2 regions of the Alkalihalobacterium sp. APHAB7 genome follow, and region 1 is predicted to be linked to the other one. Evidence: a T-box and tRNA genes for the amino acid it is inferred to sense, from the RefSeq annotation. Region 1 holds a T-box; the other holds one or more tRNA genes.
What was found. A T-box is a leader RNA that pairs with one kind of tRNA and senses whether it is charged. The one in region 1 lies ahead of ACNSTQ_RS13205 (valine--tRNA ligase), so its partner is inferred to be a tRNA-Val.
Positions count from the first base shown of each region.

Region 2: it has a tRNA-Val gene. The T-box ahead of ACNSTQ_RS13205 (valine--tRNA ligase) is inferred to sense a tRNA for this amino acid. The anticodon was not compared.

Region 1 is NZ_JBLWFS010000012.1:44,820-55,571, forward strand. It holds gene spoVID (stage VI sporulation protein D) at 1-286, shown strand, start outside; gene ACNSTQ_RS13190 (hypothetical protein) at 437-1,360, shown strand; gene ysxE (spore coat protein YsxE) at 1,357-2,388, shown strand; gene ACNSTQ_RS13200 (hypothetical protein) at 2,547-2,738, opposite strand; T-box leader at 2,913-3,198, shown strand; gene ACNSTQ_RS13205 (valine--tRNA ligase) at 3,350-5,992, shown strand; gene ACNSTQ_RS13210 (ATP-grasp domain-containing protein) at 6,130-7,008, opposite strand; gene ACNSTQ_RS13215 (bifunctional folylpolyglutamate synthase/dihydrofolate synthase) at 7,134-8,411, shown strand; gene ACNSTQ_RS13220 (bifunctional folylpolyglutamate synthase/dihydrofolate synthase) at 8,525-9,811, shown strand; gene ACNSTQ_RS13225 (sensor domain-containing diguanylate cyclase) at 9,947-10,752, shown strand, end outside.
Region 2 is NZ_JBLWFS010000004.1:237,811-248,562, forward strand. It holds gene ACNSTQ_RS06675 (ATP-binding protein) at 1-1,938, shown strand, start outside; gene ACNSTQ_RS06680 (glycoside hydrolase domain-containing protein) at 2,078-2,731, opposite strand; gene ACNSTQ_RS06685 (ATP-binding protein) at 2,952-4,226, opposite strand; tRNA gene ACNSTQ_RS06690 (tRNA-Val) at 4,665-4,740, shown strand; gene ACNSTQ_RS06695 (YaiI/YqxD family protein) at 5,235-5,687, shown strand; gene ACNSTQ_RS06700 (hypothetical protein) at 5,718-5,909, shown strand; gene ACNSTQ_RS06705 (TetR/AcrR family transcriptional regulator) at 6,546-7,175, shown strand; gene ACNSTQ_RS06710 (ATP-binding cassette domain-containing protein) at 7,190-8,101, shown strand; gene ACNSTQ_RS06715 (ABC transporter permease) at 8,106-9,728, shown strand; gene ACNSTQ_RS06720 (TetR/AcrR family transcriptional regulator) at 10,014-10,628, opposite strand; gene ACNSTQ_RS06725 (hypothetical protein) at 10,731-10,752, shown strand, end outside.

The DNA of each region.
Region 1 (10,752 bases):
GGAAGAAGTTGCAGTACATGATCAAGATGATCCGGCTGCAGAAGCTGTAAAAGCTCCAAAATCGAGAACCGATGAAAATGCGCTCTACTTAACGAAAATGCTAGCAGACGGCGAAGAACAATTTTCAAAATTAAAGATGTGCATCATTCAAGAAAATGAGTCATTAGATACAATTGCAGAACGCTATGAACTATCAACGAGTCAAATTGTTCGAGTCAACCGATTAAATGAAGAGCGAGTAGAAGAAGGGCAAATCTTGTACATTCCAGTAGGCTCTAAGCGTTAATATGAAAACGAGGAGGGTGACTCATTAGCAAAGTGCTAAACACCTCACAATGATAGATAAGGAGAAATTGAACTTCCTCATCGATCATCGTTGTGAGGCAACAAGTACTAATGAGTTGCCCTCCATCTATAAAAAAAGGAGAAAACAAGTATGGATATTCTCCCATTAATTAAAGAAAATTATCCGTTTGAAGTGAAATCTCAATTAGACGAAGGAATAATTGATACGAGCCAAGGACGAAAAAGATATCGGATCTGGCATGACGAAGCATTGTTAAACTGGCACCAGGAATGGCGTGAAAAATGCAGCCGAAATCCGTATCAATTGACCGATCGGATGTTGCAAACAAAAGATAAGAAAAAAGCCATTAAGTTAGAAGAAGGTTGGTTAACCGTACACGATGATATTATTGATCCGTATCCAACAAAAGACTATGAACAAAAGTGGGCCCATTTTATCGCTCGAATGATTGAATTCGGTACGGCAACAAAAGATAATCGTATTTCCGCAGCTAAACGTGAGTTTCCGTCGACTTCAGAATGGAAAGTATGGGTCTCTAAAACAACGCTGCTCGATGAAAAAAAGCGAAATATTTTACAATCTTGTATTCAAGAGGCGATGCGCAGAAAACATAAAGCACTAGAATTGAGGAAAAAAAGTAAAGAAAAAAGACTTCCTATAATGGACAAGGTCTCGTCTACTACCCAAGCAAAGAAAATATATGAATTGTTTGTTTGGCAAGGCACAGCAGAAGCACCGGAATACGGTTTTGTTAGTTTAACTCACTTTTTACAACAATGGGTGGGTGAAAATGGAGAAGAATCGCTAGTCAAACTGTTAAATGAAATTGAGGAGCAAATTCCGTTCCGGCAGATGTATGGTAATGAATTGCTTGCAGAGGCATGGCTGCCCTGGGAGTTAGTTCATGCAATGAAACTTCTTCAGCAAAGTGAAGAAAAGGAAGAGACCGAAATTCATTTTTCAACGTTCCAAAAAGAATGGAACGACCGCCGGCAACTCGTTTTGACCCTGATCAATTGGGTAAAAGAAGATAGAAAGAAGGTGGCCACATGACTAGTCGGTCTATCCTAGATCGTTATGCGCCTATCCTGTTTCATTACGATTTATTTCCTGAGCATATTGAGAGTTGGGGGAAAGTCAAACAAGTACAAACAAATCGTGGGATGTTTGCCTTGAAAGAAGCTCATATGAATCGTCAGCAAGGCGAGCTGTTCGTTCAAGTGATGCGAAAATTAGATCGGTTAGGCTATCGTCAATTGATTCCCATTTTGCCTACGAAGTATGGAGAATATGTCCTTTCCACAGACGATAGAACCTACTATTTAATGCCGTGGGTTGAAGAGGAACCGTATCAGGGACGGACGTCTAGAGAAGCAAAAATCATTGACCAACTCGGTATTATTCATCGACTAACTGCGAAAACCGACGACTATCCAAAAGAAACAATTGATGAAGCTTATCAATCGTTATTAAGACGATGGGATATGCGTCGGTTAGATTTGGAACGTTTTGCCGATGAGGCTGAAGGAAAAACATATATATCTCCCTTTCAATTAACCTATTTAACGCATGTTCACCAAATGTTATTAATGGTCGAAGATGCCAAGCGTCACTTGAAAAACTGGTATGATATTTGTGTTGAAAAAGGTAGGTATCGAACGGTTTTATGTCACGGCAAAGCATCAAGAAAGCATACAATATTTAATGCAAGTGGAGAGCCTATTCTATATAACTTTGAACGAGCATCAATGGATACACCTGCCCGCGATCTGGCCTTATTCTGCCGGCAATCATTTGGTTATAACCTTTGGGATGAAGAAGAAATGGTTCGATGGTTTGGTACGTATGACCGAAACATCTCATTACTAGATGAAGAAAAAGAGTTATTATTTGGCTATTTATGCTTCCCAGAACCTGTGTTATTTTCATTGCAGCTCTACTTGCAACAAAACCAAGATAAACCTGAAATCTATCATGTCCAAAGGTTAGAGAAACGCTTTCATATGATGCGAAAAGTGCAACGGTTAAAAGGCTATTTAATAAAACAAGAAGACCAAACGCCACAATTTGAACAACAATAAAAGGCTGTCCCAAAAGTGTCTAAGCTCCTCGCCTAGAGATATAAAGAGATGAAAAGCTAGTTTTCTTTATATCTAGATAGGCTTAGGGGGCTTTACACAAACAAATGGGACAGCCTTTTATATAGTTGCATTTCCACTTTGACACGGTATCGTTAACCTTAAATAATTCCGGCGAAAAATAATCCATATAAAAGAGCCATTAAAGCTAGTAAAATGACATCAAAGGATGTTGGAAAAAGCAAGGTTCGGATAAACTGAAAGCATAGAAGTGGAAACAAAATCTGTATGAGCATTAAACGTAGTTTTACTAACCATAGAGGTGGTCGAAAACGCTTATATCGCTTTGGCATATCGAGGCTCCTTCCTGAGAACAGTCTCTCTATATACATATGCATAGGCTGCATTCATGTGAAATCAAGAGCCCATGCATAAAAAAAGAAAAAATTGGCGATGCTTTTATTGACGAAAAAGTATCGAAAAAGGTAGAATAATATGCAGAACCCGATGTTTTAACATCCATATACATAAATGCTTAGACAGGGAAGAGTAGGTTCAGAACCCTTCAGAGAGAAAAATCAGTTGCTGAGAGATTTTTCAGGACGTATGAATTGAACGTCACCCTTGAGCAGCTCTTTTGAACGAGACGAAGTGAAAGTATCATCCGTTTACAAAGGAACAAACGGAAAGTACTTCTATCATTAGTTACTAGTAGATCGAGTCGGCAGATGCCGTTACCTGAATGAAGTGTGTAAGCTTTTTTAGCTTGCAAACAAAGGTGGTACCGCGAATACAACTCTCTTCGTCCTTTGAGGTGGAGGGAGTTTTTTGATGTTTTACGGCATTTATGGTAATTGTGTCATTGCTTCAGTTGCCGACTGTAAGAAACAGAAGTAAACAAGGCTTGAACTCATTTAAAGCAGGGAATAGCCAATTCTTTTTATACATAAAGGAGGTCACAAAAATGGAAAATCAAGATTTAACAATGCCAACGAAGTACAGCCCACAAGATACAGAAGCGAAATGGTACCCATTTTGGGTCAATGGAAAGTTTTTTGAAGCAACAGGGGATGAAGCAAAGGAACCGTATACGATCGTCATTCCACCGCCAAACGTAACTGGAAAGCTTCATTTAGGTCACGCTTGGGATACCACTTTACAAGATATTTTAATTCGTACGAAACGAATGCAAGGATACGATGCTCTTTGGTTGCCAGGTATGGACCATGCTGGGATCGCAACTCAAGCTAAAGTAGAAGGCAAACTTCGTGAAGAAGGACTGAGCCGTTACGATTTAGGTCGTGAAAAGTTCTTAGAAAAATCATGGGAATGGAAAGAAGAGTATGCTTCACATATTCGCCAGCAATGGTCAAAGCTTGGACTAGCCCTAGATTACTCTCGTGAGCGTTTCACACTAGATGAAGGTTTATCTAAAGCGGTTCGTGAAGTATTTGTTCGCTTATATGAAAAAGGTTTAATCTACCGCGGGGAGTACATTATTAACTGGGACCCGCAAACAAAGACAGCCTTATCCGATATTGAAGTTATTTATAAAGACGTACAAGGTGGGTTCTACCATATGAAATACCCACTTGTCGATGGAAGCGGCTATATTGAAGTGGCAACAACACGTCCAGAAACAATGCTAGGAGATACAGCGGTTGCAGTTCATCCAGAAGATGATCGTTATAAGCATTTAATCGGCAAAAAAGTAAGACTGCCAATCGTGGGCCGTGAAATTGAAATTGTCGGCGATGACTACGTTGATATGGAATTTGGTTCAGGTGCAGTAAAAATTACACCAGCACATGACCCGAATGACTTTGAAATTGGAAACCGTCATAATCTAGAGCGCGTACTCGTTATGTCTGAAGACGGTAAAATGAATGAAAATGCAGATAAATACCAAGGAATGGATCGTTTCGAGTGCCGTAAGCAAATCGTTAAAGACCTTCAAGATATGGGCGTTCTTTTCAAAATTGAAGAGCATACACACTCTGTTGGCCACTCAGAGCGCAGCGGGGCTGTTGTCGAGCCTTACCTTTCAACCCAATGGTTTGTTAAAATGGAGCCATTAGCTGAAGCGGCCATTGAACTGCAAAAGTCTGAAGGAAAAGTAAACTTTGTTCCGGAACGCTTTGAAAAAACATATCTTCACTGGATTGAAAACATCCGTGACTGGTGTATTTCTCGTCAATTATGGTGGGGACATCGAATTCCGGCTTGGTATCATAAAGAAACAGGTGAAGTGTATGTTGGTCATGAAGCACCAGCAGACATTGAAAACTGGGAGCAAGATCAAGACGTATTAGATACATGGTTCTCATCTGCATTATGGCCGTTTTCAACGATGGGCTGGCCGGACACAGATAGCGCAGACTTCAAACGTTACTATTCAACCGATGTACTGGTTACTGGATACGATATCATTTACTTCTGGGTGGCACGTATGATTTTTCAAGGTCTTGAATTCACAGATGAGCGGCCATTTAAAGATGTACTCATCCATGGACTTGTTCGTGACTCACAAGGACGTAAGATGAGTAAATCACTTGGTAACGGTGTTGATCCAATGGATGTAATCGACAAGTACGGAGCAGATGCACTTCGTTTCTTCCTTGCGACAGGAAGCTCTCCAGGAAATGACTTACGTTTCTATTGGGAAAAAGTCGAGTCGACTTGGAACTTTGCTAATAAAATCTGGAATGCATCTCGTTTTGCCTTAATGAATATGAACGGATTGAAATATGAGGAAATTGATCTTTCTGGTGAAAAATCAGTTGCCGATCAGTGGATCCTAACACGACTTCAAGAAACGATTGAATCGGTTACACGCTTAACAGAAGCGTATGAATTCGGTGAAGTAGGCCGTGTCCTTTATAACTTTATTTGGGACGATTTCTGTGACTGGTACATTGAAATGGCGAAACTGCCACTTTACGGTGATAACGAAGAAGCGAAGAAAACAACACGCTCTGTACTCGCTTATGTGTTAGATCAAACACTTCGCCTATTACACCCATTAATGCCGTTTATTACCGAGGAAATATGGCAACATTTGCCGCATGATGGCGAATCAATTACTGTTGCAGCTTGGCCAGAAAAGCAAGAGCAATTAATGTTTAAACATGCTGTAGCTGATTTCAACCTATTAAAAGACATTATTCGTTCGGTTCGTAATACACGTTCAGAGTTAAATGTGCCAATGAGCAAACAAATCGAACTTCACATTAAAGCGAAAGATGCTCAAGTATTAGACCAATTAAACCGCGGCCTTCAGTATGTAGAAAAGTTCTGTAACCCAAGTGAATTAAAAATTGGAACAGACTTACCAACACCTGAAAAGTCAATGTCTAACGTCCTGACGGGGGTAGAGTTATACTTACCACTGGCCGGCCTACTCGATTTGGATGCGGAAATTGCTCGCCTTGAAAAAGAACTGGAGAAGTTCGACAAAGAAGTGGAACGCGTACAGAAAAAACTAAGCAATCAAGGCTTTATTGCTAAAGCACCTGAGAAAGTCATCGAAGAAGAAAAAGCGAAAGAAGCAGATTATATTGAAAAACGCGAAACTGTGAAAGCGCGCATTGCGGAGTTAAAGGGGTAAAACGAACATCTAAATACAAAAACACGAAAAAGACGAAAATCATTGCGATTTTCGTCTTCTTTCACTTTACTCCGGTCTTTAATTTTTCTTAAATACGATCTGCTACTGCCGTCGGAAGAAAAAGGTATGTGTTCTCTTTAAACTCCCCCTAATACTTGCATAATATGTTGTAAATAAAGGCGTACAATATTGTAGGACGAATTGGCTGATAAGGTTCGTGAACCAACGACGTCTTCGATTTCATTAAAGATGAACTGTCCTTCTTTATTAAAAAGAAAATCGATTCCAACAAGGCCTAGTTGTCCGTCAAATTGTGCAATAATCTTTTCCACTAATGTGGTTTCCTCATCATTTAACTCGTATAATTTCGCACTTCCTCCTAAGGAAAAATTCGCTTTAAAATCGGTTGTTGAATAGCGTAAGATCGCAGCGATGATGGTAGAACCAATGACAAATACGCGAACATCTTTCCCAGGAACGTCTCCCATTTCTTGAATGATCAAGTCGTTAGAAGTGATGTTAGCTAACAAGCTTTCTAATGCCTGGAGGTTTTCAACAGCGTATACTTGCTGTCCGCTTCTCCCTGATACTTCTTTGACAACGATCGGATAAGAAAACGGAAGGTGCAAGGGCACAAATTCATTCTTCTTTACAAATAAAGTGTTCAACATCGGAATGCCAGCCCGCGTTAAAAATTGGTGCGTTCTTGCTTTATCGTTGCAAAGCCCAGAAACGAACGAGTTATTAAAAACGGTTACGCCAAGTGCTTCTAATTGTTGACTAAAAAGTGGATCAATATTTCGCATGATCGCAAAATCTGGTAGTTGAAGTTGAGCTTGATGGTGGTGAATAAACAGCTGCTGATTAAGGACGCCATAAAGTAGTTCCTCTTTAAAGTAAAAAGATAAATCGATGTTTAATAACTCCGCTTCTTCTAGCATCCACTTGATATACGCTTGATTTTTATCAGCATCTTCTCGGTTATAAATGAGCCATCCTGTTCGTTTTTTTTTCATACAGCCTCTCCTGATCTATTTCTTTGAACTTCAATAAGTGATTAAATAGTAGTATATTGAACTGTCTTGTTTCATCATAAAGGAAAAGACATTATTTTGCATACTTTTTTCAAAGGAGCTTATCCATGCTTTCTTACAATAAAGCAAATGAATTAATCGAACAGACAAAAGAAAACAAAATTTATTTCGGACTCGAAAGAATGCGAGTATTACTTGATAAACTAGGGAACCCGCATGAGAAGACAAGGAGTATTCACCTTGCCGGTACGAATGGAAAAGGGTCGACATTAACCTATTTACGTTCTATTTTAAATGAGGCTGGGTATCGAGTCGGTACATTTACATCACCATACATTTTTCAACGAAACGATCAAATTCAACTAGATGGGAAGCCGATTTCACAAAAAGAGTTTGTACACCTAGTAGAACAGATACTTCCAGTTATTGAAGAACTTGAACGATCCGATTACGGTGCGCCTGTTGAGTTTGAAGTGATGACAGCACTCGCTTTTCTATATTTTGCTCAACAGGAGAATATCGACTTTATGATCATTGAAACGGGATTAGGAGGTCGGTTAGATCCGACAAATGTTCTAACACCACTGGTCGCAATTATCACGAATATTGGCTTGGATCATATTGAATTTTTAGGAAGTGACCTGTTGCAAATCGCAAACGAAAAAGCAGGAATTATTAAACCTTCAATCCCTATAGTTTCGGGATGTACGCAGCAAGAAGTCACTTCATTGCTGCAAAAAAAGGCAGCAGCACAACAGTCATCACTACACCAATTAGGCAGTCAATTTAAAATAAACCATTCAAACCGTACGTTTACTTATAAATCGGAACAACATACGTACACTGATTTGCAGCTTACAATGCTCGGTAGCCATCAACAAACCAATGCCTCATTAGCGGTCCGAACGATTGAACTACTAAAAGCATTTCATGATGTTAATGTACAACAAGAAGCAGTAAGGGCGGGTCTCCAACAAGCAACAATAAAAAACCGAATTGAAGTCGTGCAAACTGAGCCAATGATCATCATGGACGGTGGCCATAATCAAGAAGGGGTACAAGCCCTTGTCGATACATTACTAAACTCTTTTCCTAATAAAAAATTTACCGTCCTATTTTCAGCGATGGTCGATAAAGATGTAAAAGAAATGGTCAAATCGTTGCAGCAACTCACCGATACCATTATTTTAACAACGTTCCCTCATCCTCGTTCTATTCAGCGAGGTGATATTGTTAGTGTGCTTGACGATCAAACGCTTCAGTTTAAAGAAGATTACAAAACAGCCTACCATCAATTAAAAGGGGATCTACAAGAGGACGAGGTTCTAGTCATCACAGGCTCACTTAATTTTCTTTCTTTTGTTAGGGAAAAGGTTGAAGAATAATAACTTAAGGTGGAAAGCTATAAGAGTTATCTTTTTCTGTAGGGGCTCTTCTATTTTACGTGTTTTGGAGATAATATAAATACTGTTACATGTGAAGAAAGGGCGTACCATGGATGAAAACATTTAAAGAAATAGTTGAGTTTATACAAGGACGTAATGTCATTCAACTTGGCTTAGAAAATATGGAAGACTTTTTAGCAGAAATAGGAAACCCACATCGAAAGTTAAAAATTATTCATATTGCCGGTACGAACGGAAAAGGATCGACGTTAAATTTTATTCGCGAGATGTTACTAGAAGCTGGATACGATGTCGGTGCGTTTACCACTCCTGCGGTGCTCAGCTATGAAGAGCAAATCTCTATGAATAAAGAACCGATTACACAAGAGGACTTTATCCACGTCTTTGATCAATTAACACCAGCTCGCGAACGGTTTGAAGCGAATGGACAAGCGATGTTGACCGAATTTGAAAATTTAACGGCAATGATGTTTTACTATTTTGCAGAAGTCCGTCCAGTCGATTTTGTTCTATTAGAAACTGGTATGGGGGGGCGCCTCGATGCAACGAATGTTTCGATGCCGCTCGTAACTGCGATCACAAATATCGGTATGGACCACATGCATTTACTAGGTGAAACCAAAGAAGAGATTGCCCGTGAAAAAGCAGGGATCATTAAAGCAGGCGTTCCGCTCATCACGACGGAAAGTGAAGAGAACATCTTGGAGATCTTTAACCAACAAACGAAGCAAAAGCACTCGAAACTATATGTGTTAGAAGATGACTTTTTCATTGATAGTGCTTCTGCTACTAGTGGTTTACAGACATTCACCTTTACATCGCCATTTCGTACAATAGAAGCTCTAGAACTAACGATGCTCGGTAAACATCAAATCAAAAATGCGTCGCTTGGCTTAATGGTTATTGATTATTTAAAAACGTATCAAGCGCTGATCATTACAGAAGAAGAAATTCGCAGTGCTCTAAAAAAGGCGGCGTGGATCGGGCGTTTTGAAAAGCTCAGTGAAACACCGCTTGTCTATATCGATGGTGCTCATAACGAGGAAGGAATAGCAGCATTAGCAACGACCTTACGTGAACAGTTTTCGGATAAAAACATCCAAGTGCTATTCGCTGCGACAAAAGAAAAAGACGTCGAAAAGATGCTCACGCCTCTATATGACGTAATAGATGAAATTAGTTTTACTAGTTTCGATTTTCCACGGGCAGCTTCAGCAACCAATTTGTATGCAAATTGCAGCTTGAAAAAGAAAACGATAGTCAGTGACTGGCGGAACTTTATTAAAACGAAACATTTATTGTTAGAAAATAGGGACTTATTACTCATAACAGGATCTTTATATTTTATTTCGCAAGTAAGGTTATATTTCAAAAAGTAAATTTATAGTAAAATAATACCATTAATTAGTTTAACACTATGTTTAAAGTAGGAATTTTTACACTATTGTAGTAATATAATAAAGAGAGATCGAAATTTCAGAAAACTATAAAAGTAATCATAGGGGGGAAGGATTGTGTCGGGGACGGTAAAAGCATCATTGTGGACAATTTGGTTTATTCTAACTGTTTTTTTCATCACTGCTTTTGATTTATATGCTTTCTCTCAAATTACTGGAAATGAAAAAGAAATCCTCTCTTTATTCGTATTAGCCGCAATCGCAGCAGCATTTCCCATTCATTATCGAGGGTATTCATTCGTCTTATTTCAATGGGTATCTCTTGCTAGTTTTCTGTTATATGGTCTCTTAATTGAAATCATTGTGACCCAATTCGCTCTATTATTTTCCCTTCTTTTAATGAAGATAAATCGTGAAAGCTTGTATCGAATTCCACTGAATTCAATCATGTTCTATATTACGTCTCTTTCTGCTGCGGGAATGTATTATTTCGTCGTGAGATTACCGCTTCCTAATGCGTTAGATTTTTTTGTTCCGGTAGCAGCGTATGTATGTACATTTTTGTTCGTTAACCATGTGTTAATCTACCTCATTCGAAATCATATGGCTAAGGTAAAAACAAAGTTTATTGATAGAGGAACGGTATGGGAACTAGCGACGGCAGCGCTCGTATTACCAATGAGTTTGATCCTTGTCATGATGTACCAAGAAATTGGCTACGGGGCGTCTGGAATAGTCGCAGTTGCTTTTATCGGAATTTCGATTATGTTAAAAGTCTATCGTAGAAGTGAATTAATGAATGAACAACTCAAAAAAGTAAATGAACTCGGCATCGAACTAAGCAGTACGTGGGAAGTAAAAGAAACCGCTCACTTATTTATCAATAAAATAAAAGATTTATTCCCAAGCGATTACATCTACTT
Region 2 (10,752 bases), on a different contig from region 1:
GGAACACTGGATAAAGACGTATTACTGAAAATGATCGTAACAGAATTAGACAAGTTGTTTAATACTGATAAATCAATGTTTGTATTAATGAATTCAAGGTATGACTTTTATTCCATAGGTGTCTCACAACAAGGTGCAGAACAGTTTATTCGTCATATTGATCAAGGCGTTGCTGTACGCCTTAAAGAAACAAAAGAGATTCATCCGTCTAAACGCAGCATTGCTCCAAGTGAAGACAGCTATCATCATCATAATGGATTTAGCTATGATTTATATGTTCCAGTCTTATCAAGTGAAGGGGAACTATTAGCCATATACATCGTAACAAAAGTAGGGTATGAGTTTACCCAAAAAGATCAAGAAGATTTTATTTCGTTAATGAGTCAAGCTGCACTCTCGATTGAAAAACTAAAAATGTTTGAAGCTGTAGAGCGAAATCAAAAGCTCAATCAAGATATTATTGATAATGTAAATGAAGGAATTCAACTGGTTGATAAGAACGGGAAACTTCTTCAAGTCAATCAAAAGCTATGTGAGATCTTCCAATGTTCAGCGGAGGGGAAACACGTTTTGTCAAAACCTCTTGAAGATTGGACAAGTTCTTTATTTCACGTTGTAAATAAAGAAAAAGAACTCATTGAGTTTGTCAAGATGTCATTAGTAAATCAAACATTAGAAAACAAAGTAATCCGATATATGATTAATGAACCAAAGCAAAAAGTAATAGAAATGTATGCGGAACCTATTTACCGAAACCAGGAAAAGATAGGAACATTGTTTGTACACCGAGATATAACGGTTGAGCATGAAATAGATGTAATGAAGTCAGAATTGGTAAGTACGGTGAGCCATGAATTAAGAACACCGCTAGCTAGTGTACTAGGATTTACAGAACTTATGGTAACGAAAGATTTGAAGCCCGAACGACAAAAGAAATATTTGCAGACGATCCATAAAGAAGCCAAAAGACTAACAAACTTAATTAATGACTTTTTAGATTTACAACGAATGGAATCAGGGAAGCAAACGTATGAAAAACAATTATTTGATATGGTTCAGCTAGTAAATAATGTGGCTAGTGTTTTTCAAGAACAGCATAGTAGTCGGAAGTTTATAATTGAAGAGGAAGAAAAGACTTTAATGATTTACGCTGATGAAGAAAAGGTTATTCAATTGTTTACTAACTTAATAAGTAATGCAGTAAAGTTTTCACCAGAGGGCGGTAATGTAGAAGTACGATTTAGAAATGATTATGAACACATTTATATCGATGTCAAAGATTACGGACTTGGTATATCACAATCAGAAATAAATAACCTGTTTCAAAAATTTTACCGCGTGGATAACACAATTAGTCGAAAGATTGGTGGTACGGGTTTAGGGCTTGCCATTTCAAAAGAAATAGCAAATGCTCATGGCGGAGATATAACCGTTCAATCCGTGGAAGGTGAAGGAAGTACATTTACAGTGTCATTTCCGCTATATCAGTGTGAGTTACCCCGACAAGAATTTCATAAAATTCAAGAGAATAATAAACCACTTATCGTTATATTAGAAGATGATAATAGTTTAGCGCTTTTGTTAAAAGAGCAGCTAGAAGAGACAGGGTTTGCAGTTGTTCACGTCAAAGATGGACAAGAAGCAGTTCAGTTCATTACAAAAGAAAAACCGGAACTTGTCGTTATTGACATAATGCTCGAGCATAGCATAGACGGTTGGGCCGTTATACAAGCAATGAAGGATAAACGCGATACAGAGAACATTCCAATTATCATTTCATCGGCACTTGATGAAAAAGAAAAAGGTATATCTCTGGGAGTAGAGCATTATCTAACAAAACCTTACCTACCTAATGAGCTGTCAACGGTCATACTAAAAACAATTATACAAGGTAAAAAAGAAGGACAAATATTATTTCCAAAGAATTCTAAAGATTGATAATTGCAACAGGCTGACTATTCGAATAAATGAATTTTTCCAAGTGCGACAAGTCCTTCGAAACGAAAGTCAGCCTTCTTCTTGTTTTTTTAGAGTTGGTACACATCATGTTGGTTCGTGCATTAATATAGGAATGTAATTACCACATATCATCATACAAACGTCGATCAGATAAGACAGTATCAATGGGACATTCTTCGGCATCGCGGCCGTATTGCCATGCCCATACATTAGCTTCACACGGTGGTTTAGCAGGCGTAAAACGTTGGGGACGATTTTGTTTCGTCGTCGTTCCAGGTTCTGGTTCTGCACTCCATAGAACAGACTGGACTTTCACTCGTTCACTATTGGCAACAGCGGTACAATACGCCTCACTAAAAGGTCCTTCAACAGGATCGTGATAAAAACCAGGTTTATAACCACTTGGATAAAAGGCGTCTACCCAACCGCGGATCCATGCTTCATCGACATCGAAAAAATTTTCAATATTAGCGAAAATTCGAACACCGGTAGGAAAGCCAAGTCTTCTGGCATGGAATATTGCATTAGCAGCTGTAATTTCTCCCGTACGGTAGCCAACTGCTTCTAAAAATTCATTGTAAATGGGCATGACTCTAATTCCGTTTCCTCTTAACCTTTGGACTTCTTCTGTAGTTAAACCATCACTTACATTCGGTATGGTCGTTAAGTATCTGCCCCAATATGCAGGCTTACCAAAGTTTTCAAGGACACAATCATATAAGGCAGGAGTTACGGCCGCAGCTGAATCTACACCCCAAATACTTCTCGCCATTGAATCACTCCTAACTTCTATTGCGATCTTCAATCGAAGAACATCTATTTTATATCATATCGGTGAAAGTGTTGTACTATGACTAGTGAAGTGTTGTGATAAAAATAAATACGAGCAGAAAAGATAAAGAAAACTCGCTGATTGATAATTTACTAACGTAAAAAAAGCCTGACAAATAAATGTCAGCGCTTTAATTGGTTGTTTTGAAGAACCAGTACTATTAATTGTCATATAAAGGAACTACGATTTGAAAAGTAGTGCCTGAACCTACGTTGCTATCAACAAGAATGGAACCCTCCATATTAGAAATAATGCTGAAACAAACCATCATTCCAAGCCCTGTTCCCTTAGACTTTGTCGTATAAAAAGGCTTTCCGAGACGATTTAACTCTTCTTTTGTCATTCCGATGCCTGTATCGGTTATCTCGATAACCGCTGTGTCTTTGTTAACAGAGGTAGAAACATATAGTGTCCCGCCATTAGGCATGGCTTCAATAGCATTTTTAAACATATTAATTAGACATTGCTGAAGCTTGCCTACATTCCCATAGATTACGGGCTCGTCTTGGAATTTGCTATCTACAAAAATAGAATTCAAATTAGCAAATGGAGTAATAACTTCAATTGCTGCACTAGCGACCTGATTAATGTAAATAGTTTCCTCTTGTTCTTTTTGAGGTTTAGCTAAAGAGAGGTAATCAGTAATAATAAATTGGGCACGATCTAACTCTTTAAGCATAATATCATAGTAATTTTTGTTTTTGGGATCTACTTTTTCATCACTTTGGAACATTTGAATAAAACCTCGTACCACCGTCATTGGATTTCGGATTTCATGAGCAATGGACGCGGCGAGTTCACTGACTAATTTCATTTGTTCCATACCTTCCATCTCACTTTTTAAGATCATATGACGTTGATGGTTTTCTATAAAATAAATAGCTCCCCAAATAGTAAAGGTAATAAACAAGATAGCTAGTGTATAATAATGAAAAATCTCAGCGATGTCTACAGAATCAAGAATATGTAAAAGGAATAACCCTGAAGTAACGATAATCATCGCAAATATAGATGAAAAAATCGTTCCATATATTAATCTCTGTTTAAAGCTTCCTTTACGATAGAATGGAAGAAGGTAGATCATAGTAATAAAAATAATACATTCGATAATAAAAAATGCGAACAGGCCATAGTTAATACCGAGAAATAAACGAGAAAGAATAATTAGGATACTCGTCACAATTCCAGCAGGTAAGCCGCCATAAAGGTAACTAAGTATTAAAGGAACAGCTCGCATATCAATAAAAAATAGATGGTTCCCTATTAAAAATGGAAACAGCATACAAAAAAAAGCAGGGATACTGAAAATGACACCAATAAGAAGCGGTTGTACGCTAACTTTAAATTGTTGAAGTCTTTCAACTAAGAAAAATTGATAGAAAAAAATAGTAACTATAATAAATAAAAAATTGAGTAGAAGTTCCTCGATACCCACATGCTGTTCCTCCTTGCTGAAAAGGGAAAAGTACTTACCTTTTTATTAATAATATACCTTTTTCTGGCTGTTATCTATGATAATTTTACAGTGATAGTAAAATTATTTTTATATTAGCGCTGTTAAAGAGTATTGTTGATTTTGGGCTTATTTCTGAAAAAATACCCTAAATTATATGAGGAAATACATTTTCTCGTTCATTTCAGGATAAATCTCTTCAACCTTTCAGTTCCTGATGAGCCCCAAATTAACGGTTTCCAACAGTATTATTTATAGATTTTATTTTAATAGTTGCTATAGAGGATCATGAAAGGAAAGTGGGGAGAGAGGGTGACAAAGAAAAAAGGAATTTATTATTAGAAAGGACGATTGATTAAGGAGTTGACATCACAGCACATATGTAGTATATTTATTTTGTCGCTAATAATTATGACTCATGATCCGTTAGCTCAGCTGGGAGAGCGCCACCTTGACAGGGTGGAGGTCGAGGGTTCGAGCCCCCCACGGGTCACCATACATATAATTGTTCAACCCCTTGCGTAGCAAGGGGTTTTGTTGTTTTTGCAGTTCCTCTAATTGACCACAATTAACTCCTCAAATTAGCTTTGACCACATTTTGACCACATTAAATTTTTATATCAGTTTATATTAATTAAATGAAAATTAATATTAAAATCAGGAGCAGAAATGTTGAATGAGAAAATCTTAGGTCTTTAAAGCATAGTAGACGTTATACTGTGCAATAAACAACTACTCTAATCAAGTATATTAGTTCTAAGCCCTAGAAACTTTATTAATTTTTTATAAAAGCAGATGATTTAGCAAATGTGGGCATTTACATCCAACTACCATTTGCCAACACAATTCTATAAAGTATAATATGAGGATATAAAAATACAGAAAAAGGAAGATATATTGTTTATTTTTAAACAAAAGTCACCAGTCCCTTTTATAGTTGAAAAAGATTAAGTTAATTAGTAAGTCTAACTTCTTAACAGGAGGAGAAAGATGAAAATTTTTGTGGATGCAGATGCTTGTCCGGTGAAAGATATTATTATTTCTGAAGCAAGGAATTTTGAAATTCCGGTTATCCTTGTTACAAGTTTTTCTCACTTTTCTAATGCAAAACAGCCATCAGGAGTGGAAACCATTTATGTTGATTCTGGAGCAGATGCTGCAGATTATCGGATTGTGAAGTTAGTGGAAAAAGGAGATATTATTGTGACGCAAGATTATGGTCTTGCGTCGCTTGGTTTAGCAAAAGGAGTTATCGTCCTCCATCAAAAAGGATTTAGATATACAAATGATAATATCGACCAATTATTACAAACACGTTATTTAAGTGCAATGGCTAGAAAAAGTGGACAGCGAACAAAGGGACCAAAGCCTTTCACAACAGAAGACCGGGAGCAATTTAGGGATCTTTTTAAACAGATTATTTCTCTTGAAAAATTAGGCTAAACTCAGAGATTCAGAAAGGAGATAAATATCTTGAAGTATATAAAATCGCAAATGCAACAACTAATTAAGGAAAATAAAGAACTGCATACACGTTTTAAAGAACTGAAAGCTGAGCATGGTCTTGAAAAAAACAATGCCCTCAAGGCCTTGTACCATTCAGAAGTTGCGGATGGAGGAAAGTATCAGGTAGCTTACCAAGCACTTAATCAGCCCAAAAAGTAGACTCTATATTCTATTTATACTTACTAAAACCTGATATAAATGTTTGATGATTATTAGTGGATAAAGTTAGTGACCTAAATATGAAGTAGGTTGCTGCATAGTACAACGATAATACGAATTTAAACAACCTCTACTTTTACTAACTCTGTGAAAGAATGAACTTCAAGTTATTTTAAGAAAACAATATAAATTTAAACCGCGTGGATTATAATAAATATCCACGCGGTTTTTTATGTTAAGTATATTTCATTAAAATTATAAGTGAGTTTAGTTTTTAATTTTCATCACAATTATCGTTTACAACTTAGTTTAATGAATTACCATTTTATTGATTCTCACTTTACTCCACTAAAGGTTTGCAATATGTTTGCAAATAGTCTTTACTGTCTTATTTTACAAGAACCAGAAGTTCAAATAAAACAACAACCCCCCTTGCTACGCAAGGGAGGTTGTTGTAATTACAGTTCATCTAATTGACCACAATTTCCTCTTCAAACTCGTTTGACCACATTTTGACTACATTAAATTTGTATACTCTTTTAAGATGAAGACTATAAATTAAATAGCTACCTTGTACAAAGTGGTCAACCATTATATCTTTGTATAGCCGGTGATAATCAAATAAGAAGGGGCTTGATGATAATTAACTCTAAATTTTTTGATATCGATCTATTTAAACAAAGAAAGATAATAAATGCTGCTATGAGAGAGTTTGCACATAAAGGATATAAAAAGGCTTCTACGAATGAAATTGTAAAAGATTCTGGTATTTCAAAGGGGCTTCTCTTTCATTACTTTAGAAATAAAAAAGAGTTGTATTTATATTTATTTGATAGAGCTGTGGAAATAGCAAATGATGAGTTTTATGCAGGAATTGAATATACGGAAACGGACGTTATAAAAATATGGCGGAATATGGCCTTATTAAAGTTTAACCTGATGCGTCAATTTCCTGAAATCATAAATTTTATCATGTCCGCTTATTTTGAAGAAGCAGAAGAAGTAGTAGTTGAACTGCAAGGTAGAAAAGAGAATTTTAATCCTGCTAATGTAAATGATTTTTTTAAAAACATTGATGCATCCAAGTTTAAAGGAGATCTAGAAGTGGACAAAGCCTTACAAGTGATTACTTGGACAATGGAAGGTGTTATTGAAAAAGAGAGGAATAAGGCAAAGGATATATCAATTGAGAATTATAATCTGGATGAGACGATAGAAAAGATTGATCACTGCTTAATGGTGTTAAAAGACTGCTTTTATAAATAGAAGGAGATAGGAAAATGTCTGTAATGGAATTAAAAGATATAACAAAGAAGTTTGGAAAATTTGTTGCTTTGGATGGAGTGAATTTAAAATTAAATCAAGGGGAAGTATTAGGGTTTATTGGACCTAATGGGGCAGGTAAATCGACTACGATTCGCATTATTCTTGGATTATTACGGAAAACTGGCGGGGAAGCGAAACTATTCGGTAAAGATCCCTGGAAAGATGCAGTTGACCTTCACAAGCGTTTAGCATATGTCCCAGGGGATGTACATTTATGGCCAAACTTATCTGGTGGAGAGGTCATTGACTTATTTGGCAACTTAAGAGGGAGTATGAATACGAAACGCAGGACAGAGCTAATTGAGCGTTTTGATCTTGATCCCACGAAAAAATGTAGAACCTATTCAAAAGGTAATAGACAAAAAGTAGCACTTATTTCTGCCTTTTCATCGGATGTGGACTTATTTATTTTAGATGAACCGACATCGGGCTTGGATCCTCTAATGGAGATGGTTTTTCAAGATTGCGTTGCAGAAGCGAAAGCTACCGGGAAAACAATTCTTCTTTCCAGTCATATTCTTTCTGAGGTAGAGAGACTTTGTGACAGAGTTAGCATTATAAAGAAAGGAAATGTGGTGGAGACGGGTACTTTAGGAGAATTGCGCCACTTCACCCGGAATGAAATTACTGTAGAGACAGAACGCGAAATTGTCGGTTTACAGGATTTACAGAATGTTTTTGAAGTATCTGTGAAAGGGAAGAAAGCACAGTTTCAAGTCGATAGTCAAAATCTTGACTCTGTGTTGCGCCACCTTCTTCCATTTGAAATAAAGACATTAACAAGCAAACCACCTTCACTGGAAGATCTTTTTATGCGGCATTACGGTAATGAAATAAGTAGTACTCAGCAAGGTGACAGGGGGTGAAAGAATGAGAAATGAAATAAAAGGAACAGGCATTTTAACTTTTCTTGCCTTTAAGCGGGACCGGCTAAGATTATTTGCTTGGCTAGCAGTGATTATGACCTTAGTTACGTCGGTGGGTATTGCTATGAATGATCTAATGCCTACGCAAGAAGAAGTGATGAAACAGGTAGTCGCTAGAGCAGAAAGTCCTGCTATTCGACTATTTGATATACCTGCAGCTGGGATCAGTGTAGAATCTGCAATGTTGATGAGAAGTTCTATTTTAATTGGTATTATCATTGTATTAGTAAGTATGCAAACTGTTATACGTCACACTAGACAGAATGAGGAAACAGGACGAACGGAGATGATTAGTTCCACTGCTGTAGGTAAATATGCTAGTTTAGCATCAGGATTAATTGTCACTGTTATATTTAATATATTAGTAGGAATTACGATTGCTTCAGCGATGTTATTTAATAATTTTGATATGGAAGGATCTCTATTAATTGGGTTTGTATTTGCTGGAATAGGGATTGCCTTTGCTGGTATCACTTCTATCGCCGTTCAGCTATCTCAAACTTCTAGTGGTGCAACTGGCATGGTTACTATCACCTTTGGACTAGTCTTTCTGATCAGCTCCATCGGTGATGTGCTAGGGGAGTTTAATAGAAATACCTTTGCTGTTGAAAGTCATTGGTTAGTGTGGTTGTCACCGTGGGGCTGGCTTGGTCAAGTATATGCATTCCATGAAAATAATTGGTGGATTCTTTGGTTATTTTACTTATTGTTTATTGCGACTGTCTTTATTGCAATCTATCTTGTTACAAAAAGGGATGTTGGAATGGGTTTATTTCCTGCCAAAAAGGGACCTGCCTTTGCTTCTAGAATGCTATTAAGTCCAATTGGATTAATGTGGAGGCTTCAGCGCAGGGTAATTCTTAGTTGGGTTGTTGCAATGTTTATCTTCGGAATGGTAATTGGTGGAATTGGCAATGAAATACGAGATATGGTATCAGGATTAAACAACGACCAACTGCTAGAAATGTTTGGTGGAAACCCAGATTTAGTTAGTTCCATAATGGCGTCATTTGTGGGATTTTTAGCTACATTTGTGGCAGTGTATTTTGTATTGGGTTTGTTAAGGTTACGTCATGATGAAGTAGACGGTTTTATGGAAGGAGTCCTCGCAACCGGAGTGAGTAGAGTCCATTTATTGATGAGTCAGTTTATTTGTGTTGGTTTAGGGTTATGGGGCATTTTAATCTTTTTAGCATTAGGTGCCGGTACCACAGCAAAAGTGTCTACTGGTGATGCTATGTTTCTGACAATGCTGGAAGTCACATTTTATCAAGCTCCTGCAATACTCACCATTGGAGCTTTTACAATTCTTTTGATAGGAATTCTCCCAAAAGGTGCAATTGCAGTATCACTTGCTGCTGTACTATTTAGTATAATCTCGGGTCCTATGTTCGGTACAATGCTTGGTTTACCAGAGATAGTTCAAAGTATTTCTCCATTTTCTTATACGACTGTGGGTGAAGCAGGAAATATAGACTGGATTAATGCACTAGGATTAACTGTAATAGCAATGATTTTTATTACAGTTGGGATTTTAAGCTATTCACGCCGTAACTTAACTTTTTAGGAAATCTGGTCAAAATAGCAACAATTTATGCGAAAACAGTCAAAACAAAAGAATGGCAATCCAGTACAGCCTATGGCTTTGATCCAACATGGTTAATCATTGCCGCTGTTACAGCAAATTTCCAGAGTGCCGAGCAGAGCATTGGTACAAGTGGAAGCACAGGTGGGTTTACTGACGGTGGAGGTGGATCAGGAGCATTTTAATATTAGTTGCAGTTCAAGGCTTGAGCGCATTCCCTTAGGAACAGGGGAAAGCGCTAATTTTATTAGGACGGAAGAGGGGCTCTCATTTAATTTTACTTTTAAATCCTTCGAGCAGTACCTCTAATCCAAATTGAAATTCATTTTCCATTTTCATAGCGGAGGGGTCAAACGGCAGATGTTCCAAAAAAGTTAGTGAATCCGGGTCGTCCATTGGAATGTCATTAAAACGGTATTCCTCTAAAACAAAGGAAGTTATGTAATTATTAAGCATCCATGATGCTGAAAAAATATCTTCACTTTCAAGGCCCAACTGGTGAAGAAGTCCACCGATTTTTTTGATTAACTCCAGCCGGTAAGGAGTTGTCGGTGCTGTTTCCACAAGTACATATGCTGAATCTCGGTATTTTAATAATACCCTCCTGAATTCGTATGAAATTTGGAGAATTTGCTCTTCCAGAGCCAGTTCCTCATCTGGTAAACAGATTTCTTTACATATTTCTTCTGCTAGCAGCTCCAAAAGCTCATTCTTATTTTTAACATGCCAATAGATAGAAGAGCCCTTTATTTCTAACCGCTCAGCTATTTTTCTGATGGATATTTTTTTCAACCCTTCTTCCAGCAGTACATTGAATGCAACCTTGACAATTACTGATTTATTTATTTTTTTAGGTTCTGATTTTTCGTTTTTAGCAGGCACAGCAACTCCTCCTTCACTTGACAAGTATATCATATCATTATAGACTAACACTGTTAGATTTAAACTAACAGTGTTAGATAAAATGGAAAGGGGAGATACGAATTGACTAATTTAAACGATATAG